DNA from 3 places in the Mesorhizobium sp. CNPSo 4684 genome. Region 2 is predicted to be linked to each of the others. Evidence: predicted binding sites of a transcription regulator. Region 2 holds the regulator's gene; each other region holds the start of a gene.
The links. The regulator LexA, encoded in region 2, represses DNA repair genes until DNA is damaged. The targets are predictions, from matches to a motif close to TGTTCNNNNTGTGTTCNG.
Positions count from the first base shown of each region.

Region 1: AC04SG_RS29120 (helicase-related protein) is a predicted target of LexA. The motif match lies at 3,269-3,286, and genes of this name have one in related genera.
Region 3: dinB (DNA polymerase IV) is a predicted target of LexA. The motif match lies at 3,757-3,774, and genes of this name have one in related genera.

Region 1 covers NZ_JBWLUX010000043.1:29,261-34,268, forward strand. Annotated here, with positions in the region: gene phbB (acetoacetyl-CoA reductase) at 89-814, shown strand; gene AC04SG_RS29110 (FAD-dependent oxidoreductase) at 889-2,139, opposite strand; gene AC04SG_RS29115 (TetR/AcrR family transcriptional regulator) at 2,218-2,805, shown strand; gene AC04SG_RS29120 (helicase-related protein) at 3,452-5,008, shown strand, end outside.
Region 2 covers NZ_JBWLUX010000003.1:19,491-24,498, forward strand. Annotated here, with positions in the region: gene AC04SG_RS03110 (ComEC/Rec2 family competence protein) at 1-2,408, shown strand, start outside; gene lexA (transcriptional repressor LexA) at 2,415-3,167, opposite strand; gene AC04SG_RS03120 (molybdopterin molybdotransferase MoeA) at 3,285-4,490, opposite strand; gene moaC (cyclic pyranopterin monophosphate synthase MoaC) at 4,490-4,972, opposite strand; gene trpC (indole-3-glycerol phosphate synthase TrpC) at 4,975-5,008, opposite strand, start outside.
Region 3 covers NZ_JBWLUX010000018.1:9,086-14,093, reverse strand. Annotated here, with positions in the region: gene AC04SG_RS18175 (hypothetical protein) at 120-392, shown strand; gene AC04SG_RS18170 (PRC-barrel domain containing protein) at 491-775, shown strand; gene AC04SG_RS18165 (hypothetical protein) at 877-1,026, shown strand; gene AC04SG_RS18160 (hypothetical protein) at 1,070-1,291, opposite strand; gene AC04SG_RS18155 (hypothetical protein) at 1,561-1,968, opposite strand; gene AC04SG_RS18150 (hypothetical protein) at 2,161-2,922, opposite strand; gene AC04SG_RS18145 (hypothetical protein) at 3,401-3,604, opposite strand; gene dinB (DNA polymerase IV) at 3,833-5,008, shown strand, end outside.

The DNA of each region.
Region 1 (5,008 bases), on a different contig from region 2:
AACGAGACAAGGTATCGACGGACAATCGAGTGGGGAAAGAGGAATACCCACTCGAACATGCGATCAACTTTAATGCCTGGGAGGATACATGACCAAAGTAGCGCTCGTCACCGGTGGATCGCGCGGCATCGGCGCCGCCATTTCGATCGGTCTGAAGAATGCGGGTTACACGGTTGCCGCCAACTATGCCGGCAATGACGAGGCTGCGGGGAAGTTCAGCGGGGAAACCGGCATCAAGACCTACAAATGGTCGGTCGCCGACTACGATGCCTGCGCCGCCGGGATCAAACAGGTAGAGGCCGACCTCGGCCCGGTCTCGGTGCTGGTCAACAATGCCGGCATCACCCGTGACGCCATGTTCCACAAACTGACGCGCGAGCAGTGGAAAGAAGTCATCGACACCAACCTCTCCGGCGTCTTCAACATGACGCATCCGCTGTGGGGCGGCATGCGCGACCGCAAGTTCGGCCGCGTCATCACCATCTCCTCGATCAACGGCCAGAAGGGCCAGGCCGGCCAGGTCAACTATTCCGCCGCCAAGGCCGGCGACATCGGCTTCTCCAAGGCGCTTGCCCAGGAAGGCGCTCGCGCGGGCATCACCGTCAACGTCATCTGCCCCGGCTACATCGCCACCGAGATGGTCAAAGCGATCGACGAGAAGGTGCTCAACGAGCGCATCCTGCCGCAGATCCCGGTTGGCCGCCTCGGCGAACCGGAAGAGATCGCGCGCTGCGTCGTCTTCCTCGCCTCCGAGGACGCCGGCTTCATCACCGGCTCGACCATCACCGCCAATGGCGGCCAGTACTTCGCCTGATACTTCGACCGCTGCAAATCCTTGCAGCCGGCACGATGTGAGCCCCCCGATCTGAGGCCAGCCGCCTGACGTCGTCAGGCGGCGTGTTTCAGGTTCGGTTTTTCAGCAGGCTTGGCACGATCGAAAAATCCCGGCTTGCCTGCGGGCGCCGGCAGCCGCGCGAGCAGCGCCCGGCTGAGCCCCGACAGTTTCAGCGCGATGCGGCGCTTCAGGAACGGGCTGAGGTTCACCACCGAAAGCGCCAGATTGCGCACGAACCGCCTCACCGGATTTCGCGCAAGCGCCATCCCGGTCATCCGGCCCGCAAGGTCGAGGACCTCCTGCGCCGCCGGCCGGCGCAGCGTCTCGTAGTGGTCGAGTTCGGCCTCCGAGCGCGCACCGTTCACCACATCGCCCAGCAACTGGCCGAGCACAACCGCATCGATGATGCCGGTATTCATGCCCTGCCCACCTGCGGGACTGTGGACATGCGCGGCATCGCCCATCAGGAACAGCCGATCCTTGCGATATGCCCTGACCAGGCGGTGATGCACCCGGAAACGCGAACTCCACGTCAGGTCGAGCACGCGGGCCCTCGTCGTGGTTGGCCCACGGCTATCGAGCAATGCCTGGATGTCGACGACATCAGGCTTTTCTGGAGCGTCCTCCATTGTCGCGACCACACGGTATGATCCATCCGGCAGCGGCGCCACCACGACCAGTCCCGCCGATGCGAAAAACAGCGACACTTCGGTCGGTCCGACCGGCCAGTCGAGTCGAACGTCGGCCAGCACAAAGGAACCGTCATAGGCCTCGCCGTCGAACTCGATGCCGGTCGATTTGCGCACGAGGCTTTGCATGCCGTCGGCGCCGACGACGTAGCGTGCCGATATGAGTTTTTCGCTGCCATGCTCCACCACTGTTACCCGAGCGCCGTCCCTGTCTTGAACGACCGCCACGGCCTCGACTTCGCGATGAATGACGCCGCCCAAGGTTGCGATCCGTTCGGCGAACACCTGCTCGGTCAGGTTCTGAGGCAGCATCATCAGGTAGGGATATCTTGATGGAAGCTTGCCGAAATCGAGTTTGAGCAGCGCCCGGTTCCGGTCGCGGATGGCGAAATTCTCGAGCTTCACCGAAAGCTCGCTCAGCCGCTGCGTGACGCCCAACGGCTCAAGCGATTCCAGCGTCTGCGCATGTATGACACCGGCGCGCGAGGTCTGCAGGCCGTGCGCCAATTTGTCGATCAGCACATGATCGACGCCGGCTTGATGCAGCGCGATGGACAGCGCCAGGCCGGTCGGGCCGGCGCCAATGATCAGGACTTCCGTTGTCTCGGGCAGCATTTCCCCATCTCCATTTATCAACAATCGTTGACTTTCTAATGAGCCCGGTTGCATTTGTCAACAGGTGTTGGCATATGCATGTTCATGACCGAGAATCACCCGAAAAAAATCACCAAGTCGGACCGCACACGGGCCCAGATCCTCGAAGCTGCGCGCCGCCTTTTCGCCGAGGGCGGCTATGACGGGGTATCCATTCGGGATGTCGCCGCGCAGGCTTCGATCGATCCAGCCATGGTGATCCGCTATTTCCACAGCAAGGATGAGCTGTTCGCCAGGGCGGCGGTCGTCGACCTGAAACTGCCCGATCAGCGGACCGACCCGGCTATGATCGGCGACACGCTGATCAGGCGCTTTCTCGTAAACTGGGAAGGTCCGGCCAACGGGCCCGGCATGATAATCCTGCTGCGCTCGGCTGCGTCGAACGAGCACGCGGCCGAGAAGGTCCGGGACGTCTTTGCCAACCAGGTGAGGCCGATGGTTGCGTCGATAGGCGACCCAGCCGACGCCGGACGGCGCGCCGGGCTGGTTGCCAGCCAGTTGCTGGGCCTGGCGACGTGCCGATATCTGTTGCGGCTTGCGCCCGTCGTGGCCCTATCGCATGAGGAAATCATCCGAAATGTCGGACCGGTTTTGCAACGTTATGCAACAGGCCACGACGCGGGTTGACCGTCGGTCACCGAGAGTGCTGTCGTGGCGATTGCCCCGTTCCGGCACGCAAAGATTAACGGGGTCCGCCTGGCCTGTGCGAAACCCGCTTCAAAAGCTGTGAATTCTCGGTGGGCAAGCTGTGGATAACACAACATATTGGGGTGAACAAATCGGGAAAACCCGCCCATCGCTGATTCGTCTCCGATTCGTTCCGGCTTTGACCGAAACGTTAATGGCGAAGGCCGAAAAGCTCTGCCAAATGGTTAAAGCTGGTTAAGAAAAGACAATAATTTCATAACCTTGGCCAACGACCGCTGAGCAGTGGCCATTCTTCGCCGGCGAAGGTTAATGGCAAAGCCCGCCCTGCATGAATCGGGCCAGTTCAATGGATTCAGCATGTGGTGAGACTCCCGGTCGCAAAATCCACATGTAGCCGTGAACAAAAGCTGAATCTGCTGGAGTCACTGATTCGTAGCCGATTCGTTCCAGACTCGTTCCAACTGTTAATCGGGAGCCAATCCGGACCTCGAACGAGACTCCCGAACTGACGGCCGGAACATTCCGCTTTCGCTTCGCGCCCGAAATCCCTATGTGTCGCCTGTCATACGCGCCATGCGAGGCGCGCTCCCGACAACACGATGCAGAAAGCCTCATTTCCAGGCCGATGAACATCCAGCCGAAACACACCCAGCCACTGATCCTGTCGGGCCGCGACGTGACCGCCGTGCTGGGTCCGACCAACACCGGTAAGACCCATCTCGCCATCGAGCGCATGGTCGCGCATGAGAGTGGCATCATCGGCCTGCCGCTGCGGCTGCTGGCGCGAGAAGTCTACGCCCGCGTCTGCGAAAAAGTCGGCGCTCACAAGGTGGCGCTGATCACCGGCGAGGAAAAAATCCAGCCGCCCGGCGCGAAATATTCGGTCTGCACCGTCGAGGCCATGCCGCGCGAGACCGACGCCGCCTTCGTCGCCATCGACGAGGTGCAGCTTGCCGGCGACCTCGAACGCGGCCACATCTTCACCGATCGCATCCTGCACCTGCGCGGCCGCCAGGAAACGCTGCTGCTTGGTGCCGCCACCATGCATGGCATCCTGCAGCGCCTGCTGAAGGGCGTTTCGGTGGTGACGCGGCCGCGGCTGTCGCACCTCGCCTATGCCGGCTCGAAGAAATTGACCCGCCTGCCGCGTCGCACCGCCATCGTCGCCTTCTCCGCCGACGAGGTCTACGCCATCGGCGAACTGATCCGCCGCCAGCAGGGCGGCGCTGCCGTCGTGCTCGGCGCCCTCAGCCCACGCACCCGCAACGCCCAGGTGGCAATGTTCCAGGCGGGCGACGTCGACTATCTCGTTGCCACCGACGCCATCGGCATGGGTCTCAACCTCGATCTCGACCATGTCGCCTTTGCCCAGAACCGCAAATTCGACGGCTACCAGTACCGCAATCTGACGGCGGCTGAGCTCGGCCAGATTGCCGGCCGCGCCGGCCGGCATTTGCGTGACGGCACATTCGGCGTCACCGGCCAGGTCGATCCGCTGGACGAGGAACTGGTCAAGCGCATCGAGGGTCATGAGTTCGACCCGGTGAAGGTGCTGCAATGGCGCACCGCGCATTTCGATTTTGCCAGCCTCGACGCACTGAAGCGTTCGATCGAGATCAACGCCCCGGTCGACGGGCTGACGCGGGCGCTGCCGGCGGTCGATGCGCAGGCGCTCGAGCATCTCTCCCGCGACGAGGACATCCGCGCGCTCGCCACCAACGCCAAGCGCGTGGCGCTGCTGTGGGAAGCCTGCGCCCTGCCCGACTACCGCAAGATCGCGCCGGCCCAGCACTCCGACCTCATCGCCTCGATCTACACGGACCTCGCCAAACACGGCCATGTCGACGAGAACTACATGGCCGAGCAGGTGCGCCGGGCCGACACGACCGAAGGCGATATCGATACGCTGTCGCACCGCATTGCCCAGATCCGCACCTGGACATTCGTGTCCAACCGGCCCGGCTGGCTGGCCGATCAGGCACACTGGCAGGAAAAGACGCGCGAAATCGAAGACAGATTGTCGGATGCGCTGCATGAGCGGTTGACGAAACGGTTTGTAGACCGCAGGACTTCCGTCCTCATGCGGCGCCTTAGAGAAAATACAATGCCTGAAGCCGAAATCAGTCCTACCGGAACCGTCCTTGTCGAAGGCCATCATGTCGGCGAGTTGCAAGGGTTCCGC
Region 2 (5,008 bases):
AAGGCGAGGGCGCTGCGACAAGCGTCAACGAAGGCTCCCTGTTTGCCGACAGTCCCTATGCCGAGCCGATGCCCGTCGCGCTGCCCGAGACGCGGCCTGGCCTCCGGCCTTTGTCTCCGGATGACACTGCGTCGGTGCCGGTCGCCGTGCCCGGATCCGCCATCCGTTTGCGTAGGCTGCTACGCCGTTCGACATGGCCAGCAATCCGTCGCAGCCTTGCCGTGGCCGCCGGCACCGAACTCGACCGCGGCGTCGCCTTCCTGCTTATGCCGGTTTTCCTGGCGGCCGGCGTCATCATTTATTTCTCGCTGGCCAGCGAGCCGGGCTTTGCCCAACCAATCGCGATTGTGCTGCTCATGGCCTGTTGCGCAGCCGTCGCGCGGTCCTGGCCGAAGACGCATCTGCTCTGCGTGGCCGCGATGTTGTGCGCGTTTGGGGTGGTCGCCGCCAAGGTAGAGACCTGGCGCGCCGGAACGCAAATGCTGGGCTCCGAGATCCAGACACGGCTGACCGGACGCGTCGTCAGCCTTGAGGAGATGGAAAACGGCCGCGTCAGGCTGACGCTCGACATTACTTCCACCGCTCACCCCAAGCTGCGCTACGCGCCGGAGCGGGTCAGGCTCTCGGCGCGTGGGATTCCGGCCGATACGACCGCCGGCTCCCTCATCATCGGCTATGCCAGGCTGTTGCCGCCGACGGGTCCGGTGCGGCCGGAGAGCTACGATTTCTCCTTCGACAGCTATTTCGCCGGGATCGGCGCCAGCGGCTTCTTTCTCGGCAATCCGAAAACCATTGCTTCGCCGGGCCCGCCGCCGCTGACCGCACGGCTCTCTTCGGCAATCGAGAATGCGCGCGAAAACATTGCCGACCATATCAGGGGCAAAATCGGCGGCGCCGAAGGCGAGATTGCCGCGGCGCTCATTGTCGGCGTTCGCGCCGGCATTCCGGACGAGGTCAACGAGGCTATGCGGCGCACCGGCATCTACCACATCATCTCCATTTCGGGCCTGCACATGGCGCTGGTCGCCGGCACCATCATGGCATTGTTGCGCGGCGCCTTCGCGCTGTTTCCCGATTTCTCCTCGCGCCGGCCTGTCAAGAAATATGCCGCCGCCGCGGCGCTTGTTTCCATCGCCGCCTATCTCGTCATTTCAGGCATCGTGGTTGCCGCCGAGCGCAGCTTCATCATGCTGGCGGTCATGCTTGTCGCGGTGCTGTTTGATCGCGCAGCGCTGACCATGCGCAATCTGGCGATCTCGGCCATCGCCGTCATCCTGGTGTCGCCGCATGAGGTTGTCGGCCCGAGTTTCCAGATGTCGTTTGCGGCCACCGCCGCCCTTGTCGGCGCCTATGCCGGCTGGGCCGACTACCGCGCCGACAAGGTGAGAACGCCGCCCGCAAGGCGCTCGTTCGTCGGCTTTCTGTCGCGAAAATTCGTGCTGGCCATGGGCGGCCTCGCCATGACATCGATCATCGCAGGTAGCGCCACTTTGCTGTTTGCCATCTGGCATTTTCAGCGCGTGTCGCCACTCAGCCTGCTCGCAAATCTGGCCGTGATGCCGATTGTGTCGTTGATCGTCATGCCCTTCGCCGTGCTCAGCGCGCTGGCCATGCCGTTCGGCGCCGATGGACCGTTCCTTTATGTCATGGGCAAGGGCTTGGCGGCGATGATCGCCATCTCCGCCTGGATTTCCGAACGTTCGCCGATCGATGCCGTCGGGCTGATCTCTATCCGCTCGGTGCTGCTGGTGGCGGTCGCCCTGGTCATCGCCACCATGGCCACCACCTGGCTGAGGCTGGCGGCCGTGCCTTTCGCGCTGGCCGGCCTGTTGACTGTGCCACAGGTGCGCACGCCCGATGTGCTCATCTCCGAGGATGCGCATCTGGTGGCATTGCCGATTGGTGGCGGCGAACTCGCGCTCAACCGGGAACGCTCCAACGAATTCACCACAGACAACTGGAAACGCGCGCTGAGGGCGGAAACCATAATCCCGCCCGAGATTTTCGAGGCAACGGACACGCGGTTCGATCTAGACCCGCTGGACCTGCCGCCCGGCTCGCCCTTCTATTGCACAGGCAATCTCTGCATTGCCCGGCACCCGGCCGGAGCCATCATCGCGCTGGCAAAAGACCGCAACACAGCGCGGCCAGCCTGCGCCTACGCCAGCCTGATCGTCATCGACGACGCCACCGCCTACAATCCGTGCCGCGACTCGCTGGTGCTGGTCGTGACCAAGAAGCAACTTGCCCGCGATGGCAGTGCCGCCGTCTTCTTCGACCCACAATCGGCCGCGACAGCGCCAATGATCCGTTTCGCCGTCGACAAGCCCTATCGTCCCTGGCACGAGCAACGCCGCTTCTCACGCGAAGCACGCGGTCTGCCGCCTTACAAGCAGCGCGAAAAGTAGCCGGCTCTAGTAACGCCTGATCAGGCCGACCAGCTTGCCCTGCACCTTGACCCGGTCCGGCCCGAAGATGCGGGTTTCGTAGGCCGGGTTGGCGGCTTCCAGCGCGATCGAGGCGCCCTTGCGGCGGAAGCGCTTCAACGTCGCTTCCTCCTCGTCGACCAGCGCCACCACGATCTCGCCGGGGCTCGCCGTATCGGCATTGCGGATGATCACCGTATCGCCGTCGAAAATCCCGGCCTCGATCATCGAGTCACCCTTGACCTCGAGCGCGTAGTGTTCGCCGCCCATGATCATGTCCGGCGGCACCGAGATCGAATGCGTCTGGTGCTGGATGGCGTCGATCGGCACACCGGCGGCGATGCGGCCCATCACCGGGATCGACACCGCGGAAACGGCGTCGTCATTGCCGGCCGACATCGAACGAGACGAGGAGGCCGGCTTGATCTGGCGGCCGATACCGCCTTGCCCCTGACCACCTTGACCGAGACTGCCCTGGATGACGCTTGGCGAGAACTTCTTCGCCGCATTGAGGCCGGGCGCGATCGAGTCGGGCAGCCGCAGCACTTCCAGCGCGCGCGCCCGGTTTGGCAGCCGGCGAATGAAACCACGCTCCTCAAGCGCCGTGATCAGGCGGTGAATGCCGGACTTGGACGCGAGGTCGAGCGCCTCCTTCATCTCGTCGAAAGACGGCGGGATTCCGCTCTCCTTCAGGCGTTCATGGATGAACATCAGAAGTTCATGTTGTTTGCGCGTCAGCATCGCGGCCCCCACGGGTCCTGAAACCAGAATCAGAAAAAACAAACCCAGAACAAACACTATCTGTTCCAGTTGTGTTCCGCAACCTTTTAAAGTTTAATGAATGTGTTGACGTTTTGTTCAGCGTAACATCAGGACGCTGCAGGCGGCACCCGCGGCGGCGGCCGGAGCGAAGGGCTCGCGCACGATCAAGCCGTTGGCGTCGGCCAGCATTCTCAGCATCGAGGAATCCTGGATGCCGAACGGCGTCGCCACCCGTGCGCCGGTTTCTTCGCTCACCACGGCGCGCACATAGTCTTGCCTCAGGTCATTGGCCGGCATCGCGGCGCCAAGCTGCGCCGGGCGGATGTCCTGCCGGTGCGTGCGGCCGCCGAGCTGCGCCAAAAGCGGCTTCAAAAACAGCTGCGAGCAGACCAGGCTCGCCACCGGATTGCCGGGCAGGCCGATGCACCTGATGTCGCCGAGACGCCCGAACATCAGCGGCTTGCCCGGGCGCATGGCGAGCTTCCAGAAATCGAGCTTCATGCCTTCGCCGGTCAGTACATCGTGCACAAGGTCGTGGTCGCCGACCGAGGCGCCGCCGAGCGTGACGATGACGTCGGCCTTTGCCGCGACAGCCTTGCGCACCAGCGCCGCTATCTCGGCCTTGCGATCTGCCGCGATGCCGAGATCAAGCGCTTTGGCGCCGACAGACTGCGCGGCGGCCGCAACGCCGTAAGCGTTGGAGGAGATGATCTGATCCGGACCGGGGTCACGCCCCGGCGGCAGCAATTCGTCGCCGGTGGCGATGATCGCGACCAGAGGCCGGCGCACGACGTTGAGCATCGGATGATTGGCCGACGCCGCAAGCGACAATGCGGCCGGATCGAGCGCGCGACCTTTTTGCAGGAGCAGGTCGCCTTGCGAGAAATCCAGTCCACGGCGGCGGATGTTACGGTCTTTCGCGGTCGGCTCGGTGACCTCGATATGGCCATTGCCAAGGTCGCGGACATTCTCCTGGATGACGATCGTGTCGGCACCTTCGGGCAGAGGCGCGCCGGTGAAAATGCGGACAGCCTCCGCCCTGCCGACCGAGCCGTCAAAGCCGCGTCCGGCCGGCGCCATGCCGATCACCGAAAGCCGCGCCGGGGCGGATGCCACATCCTGCGCCCGCGCCGCATAGCCGTCCATGGCGGACGCGTTGAAAGGCGGCTGAGTGCGCAGCGCCACGACAGGTTCCGCCAGCACCCGGCCGGCCGCATCCGCCAGGGCGATGCTTTCACCCGGCAGCGCCGCAGCGCCTTCCAGCAGGCGCTCCAGCGCCTCGGCCACCGGAACCAGCGCCATCAGGCGCCCGCCTTGTAGTCGCCGGACTTGCCGCCGGTCTTTTCCACCAGCCTTATGCCGGAAATCACCATGGCGCGATCGGCCGCCTTGGCCATGTCGTAAATAGTCAGGCATGCCACCGAGGCCGCGGTCAGCGCTTCCATTTCGACCCCGGTCTTGCCGGTGACGCGGGCGAGCGCGGTGACCCTGAGGCCGGGCAGCGCCGCGTCCGGCTCGATGTCGACCGACACCTTGGTCAACAGCAGGGGATGGCAGAGCGGGATCAACTCATGCGTCTTCTTGGCTGCCATGATGCCGGCGATGCGCGCTGTGCCCAGCACATCGCCCTTCTTGGCGTCGCCGTCGAGGATCATTTTCAGGGTTTCAGGCCGCATCGAGACAAAGCCCTCGGCGACTGCCGTGCGCGTCGTCTCCGCCTTGTCGCCGACATCGACCATGTTGGCCTCGCCCTTGGCGCCGAGATGGGTGAGGGCGGCTGTCATCGTCAGACCGCCTCGGCTGTCGCCTTGCCTGTCAGA
Region 3 (5,008 bases), on a different contig from region 2:
CAAGTGGTTCCCCCACGTGGTTCCTAAGTGGTTCCAAGCAAGGTGGACCGGTTTCGGGAACCTGCTTGCCGGCGCCGAGTTCCACCTACTCGATGCAAGCACTGACCAGGGAGGAAATTATGGACCCGCGTAGAAAACCAAGCGACGAAGTGGAAACCCCGACGCCGCGCCAGCAGGACTGGGATGCGTTGCGTGGCGCAAGGATCCTGCCCGACGGCGCAGATGAAGAAAGCCTGCCGGACACCACCGGTGTCGAGAAGGAAGGCGACCTGCCCGAGGAAGACGACGACAACCCCTATCAGGATAGTGACGATGCCTTGCCTGACGATGCCGAGGAAGCCGCCATTGGTCGCGACCCCGCGCGGCGCGGTGGTCCTTTCGACGAAGTGTGAGGCTCGAAGCAGTCTGCGCCGGACTTCCGTGGCGTTTTACCGGAACTCTTCGTCTGTTCGCTGGTTAGGAAATTGTCCAACCCCAGAGGAGACCGGTCATGGATCACACCCATCACACACGACTTGCCAGCACGGAACTGACGCCTGACATACTCGAAGGCGCGACCATCTATGGCCCTGACGATGAGAAGATCGGTTCTGTCGATCATCTGCATGGCAGTCAGGTCGTCATCGACGTCGGCGGCTTTCTTGGCATCGGCGCCAAGCCGGTGGCGGTCACCACCAACCAGCTGGATTTCATGCGCGACGAGGATGGCGACGTCCACGCCGTCACCAGTTGGACCAAGGACCAGCTCAAGGCGATGCCGGAGCATCGCGACTGATATTTTTCGAAGGGTCCGGCTGCCGCCGGGCCCTTCGTTCGGCACGCCAGGTGCTGGCGGTTTGGCTTCAGCGGCGCTCTGGTGATCAGGGAGAGAGACCGATGATCAGAAAACTCAAATCAGGAAAATACCGCCTCTATTCGCGCAAGGTCGATGAAAAGACCGGACGACGACGCAACCTCGGCACCTTCGACAGCCGCGAGGCGGCCGAAAAACACGAACGCGAAGTCCAGTATTTCAAGCGCCATTGAGATCGATCCCGCTTGAGTGCCGACGGTTGCCCGACCGGACCCTTCAATTCGATGCGGAATCGCCCAGCGCCTCGGTGACGAAGGACGCCGCGATCAGGTCGTCGGCATCGATGCGTAGGGACCCTTCGCTACCCCCCATGATGGCAGCGACCTTCTGGAAGGCCTGCATCTCGTATTCGGTAATCCTGGCGTTTCGCATCCTGGCCTTCAGATCGGCAACGCGTCGGCCCAGTGAGGCGGACGTTCCGATTTCTCTTTTCGACATGGTGGTCGTGCTCCTCCCCCAACCCTGTTTTGCCCCTTGCCCGCTTAGCTGTATTCGTGCTGCCTATTTATAAGGCAGCACGAATACAGTCGCGGCAACGCGCGGTACCAGGGAAGGTTCCAGCGCCAAATGGTCACTAAATAATACGGGAGGGGCCGGCAGCCGAAGCGGCGGCACGCGCCGCAACCGCTGACTGCGGCCATTAGGCCAAATCAACCCGCCTCGCTATTCGCAACGCGGGTCAGACTTCAATCACCTTGCGCGGACAGTCAGCGAGAAGCCGACGGTACGGCTACGGCCGAACGTGCCGTTTCGGGTGAGAAAACCACGAAAGCAAAGATCAGAACGGCAGCGGCGACGATGAGCGAGCCGCCGGCAACGACAGGCTCAATCGCCGGGTTTCCCTGCAACATCACGTAGAGCGCCGGCAGCATGATCACCACGCCAGCCGTATAGAGCCAGTAGTGGATCATGGCGATGCGGCGCGCCGCCTTTTGCGGATTGAGCGCGTAATAACCGCCGAAGATGGCGCTCGTCACCCAGCCCAGCAGGTTGATATGCGCATGCGCCGGGAAGGCGCTGTGATCGCCTGAGATGGCCATCTGCAGGCCGGCCGCAATTCCCAATATGAGGAACACGATGGCGGTTTTGAAAAAGAGCTCTGAAACCTTAGGCATGTCGTTCTCCCCCGATGCCGTTTACCCCAGCATCGCGAAGGCTACACTTAGGAGTGAAGATTTTCCATACCGTCCTTTGGATTAGTAACGCTTTTCCCCCAGGGACCGGCAGTTCCCTCGGCCCGTCAAAAAGCCGCCGGGGCGAACCCGGCGGCATGGTCGTTCTATTGGGCCGTTTCAGCCGCGATCGGCTTACGGCGTTGCCGGAGCCAGCTTGGCGGCCATCTGGTCGATCTTGTCGGCAAGCACGCCGTTGGCCCAGTCGGTGACCTCGGGGTCGACCGGCTTGTTGGCCATATCGGCGAGTGCGTCATCGAGCGATGGGATGTTGGCGGTAGCCGTATCGGCAGCCGTCTGCGCCGCGGCAGCCGCCGCTTCAGCATCCGTGACCGCGGCCTCCAGATCCGCCATCGTTGCGTCCTGGGCCGCCTGCTCCTCGGGCGTTGGAGGCGTATCCACATGCGCCGCATCGAAGGCCGCCTGCTGGGCGGCCACCGCGTTCTGGGCTTCCGTCACCGCAGCATTTGCCTCGTCAACCGCGGCTTGGGCGTTCTTGGCAACTGCCGACGCCGTCACATAAGCCTGCACGCCGGCGAACTTCTTGCTCTTGGAGTTCATATAGGCGTTGATGTTGCGTTGCAGCGAGTTCAGCCGGCCAAGCTTGGCGTGGATGTTCTTTTCCTTGGGCGTCGCGGCGACTTCGACGTCATCGACAGCCTGGTCGTCGGTCGAGGCCTTCTTGCCGGCATGAGCCGATGCCGATTTGCCATGCGAAGCGCTGTTGCCGGATTTGCCGCTGCCGCTATTGCCGTTGCCGCCGCCATTGCCGTTACCGCCGCCGTTGCCACCACCATGGCCGTGGCCACCACCGTTACCACCAGCACCAGCCAGGGCCGGAGAGGCCAGGAGCGCAAACGCGGCAAGCGCCGCCAAAAGGGTTTTTCGGGATGTCATAATACCTCCTCGGGGGAATAGCCCACCTCCGCCGACTCGCTATAGCAGCGCCATATGAGAATTTGCTAATTCGATGGAGTAAACTTTAGATAAATGTGGTTGCGATACGCGATAATCGACCGGCAAAAGGTTGGACAAGATCTTGTAAATAATTGATATATAAAGATAAATATGAACACCGCCGAGCGGATCGGCCCTTTGCGCGACTGACGCCCTATACTGATCAGACCTTAGGCCTAATTGCTGCGATACTTAGGTCGCAACCAAGACCGTCGCGTGATTTGCCGAACAGGTGTCGAATACGGATTCGACATGAGCGAGCACCTGCAGAGCCTGCTTTCGACGCGGATGGATTGAGGGCCGGCACCCACGCGTTCGGAGCATCGGTGATGGTCGATTGTCGCCCCGAAGGCATCGCCTTTCAGGCGCTTGCGGCATTGGGCCCTATGGCATCAGCAGGATATCGGCGCCCGGTTGTTCATCGGAACAGCACGGCGCAGCCGCGCCTCAGCGCCACCGCAGACAGGGCATTGGCCACCGCCTCGTCCGGCGACACGAAATCGCCAGTCAGCACCCGCAATTCTTCCACCGCCTTGGCCATCGACACGCAGTGTCCGGCAACGCGATCGCTCGTGCAGGCGTCAACGACGCTGACGAGGTCGATCATCTCGAACTGGCCCATACCAGCCTCCACGAAACAATGTCCCAACGAGACCATGAACGCGGCGGCGAGACACAATGTTCCCCCGGCCCCTGACAAGGCGGCTCCATCGACGGCCGGTTCTCCAGCGAATTCACCGGAGGTAAGCGCCTCGCTTGACAGCGGACCCCGTTTGTTCTCTATTTGTTCGTCAAAACCACCCTAGCAACAGACGCGGCTAATGCTGCAACGCCCAAAGGAACGGCCGGGATGGAACCCACCATCCTGCATGCGGATCTCGATGCCTTCTATGCCTCGGTCGAGCAGCTGCTTGACCCGTCGCTCAGGGGCAAGCCGATTGCCGTTGGCGGTGGTGTGGTGCTGGCCGCATCCTACGAGGCCAGGGTTTTTGGCGTCCGCGGCGGGATGCCGGGACGGCGCGCGCGGGAGCTTTGCCCGCAGTTGATCTTTGTCGGCGGAAATTTCGGCGAGTACCAGAGGCTGGGCGACGCCGCGATCAAAGTGCTCGACGATTTCACGCCGCTGGTCGAGCGCATCTCGATCGACGAGGCCTTTGCCGATGTCGCCGGCTGCACGCATCTGTTCGGGTCGCCGGCCGAGATCGCCGCCAGGGTGCGGCGGCGTGTATTGGCCGAACTCGGCCTGCCGATATCGATCGGCGTGGCGCGCACCAAGCACCTGGCCAAGATCGCCTCGCAAGTGGCGAAACCCGACGGGGTGGTGGTGGTCGAACCGGCAACGGAGCTCGCCTTCCTGCACGACCTGCCGGTCGGGTTGATGTGGGGCGTCGGCCCGGCGACCAAAGCGCGGCTGGCCGAGATCGGCATCGAGACCATCGGCCAGTTGGCCAAGACCCACAGCGGCGCGTTGCGCCGGCTGCTCGGCCCCGCCGCCGGCGAGAAGCTGGCATCGCTGGCGTGGAACCGAGATCCGCGAAAACTCGAGACGCACCGGCGGGCGCATTCGGCCGGCGCGCAATCGGCGCTCGGCAAGCGGCCGGCCGAGGCCCATGTGTTCGGACCTGTTCTTCTGCATCTGGCAGACCGGGTCGCCAGCCGGCTCAGGGCAAAATCGCGGCCCGGCCGCACGGTGACGGTGCGGGTGCGTTTCGCCGATCTGCACGCGGTCACGCGCTCGGTGACGCTCGATCAGCCGATTTCGGCGACCGCGATGCTGGCCGAAATCGCCGAGGAGCTGGTGCGCGGCGTGCTGGCCGCCAACCCTCGGGAAAAGACCATCTCGCTGCTGGCGATTTCGGTGTCGCAGTTGGAAGAAAATGCCGAGCTGCAGCTCGAGCTGCCGCTCGGCCTCGATGACGAGAAGCAGCGGCCCGGCAGCAAAAAGGGCCTGGCGCGCTTTGGCGCCGACCGTGCCATCGACAAGATCCGCCAGCGCTTTGGCAGAGAGGCGGTCGGCTATGGCGCG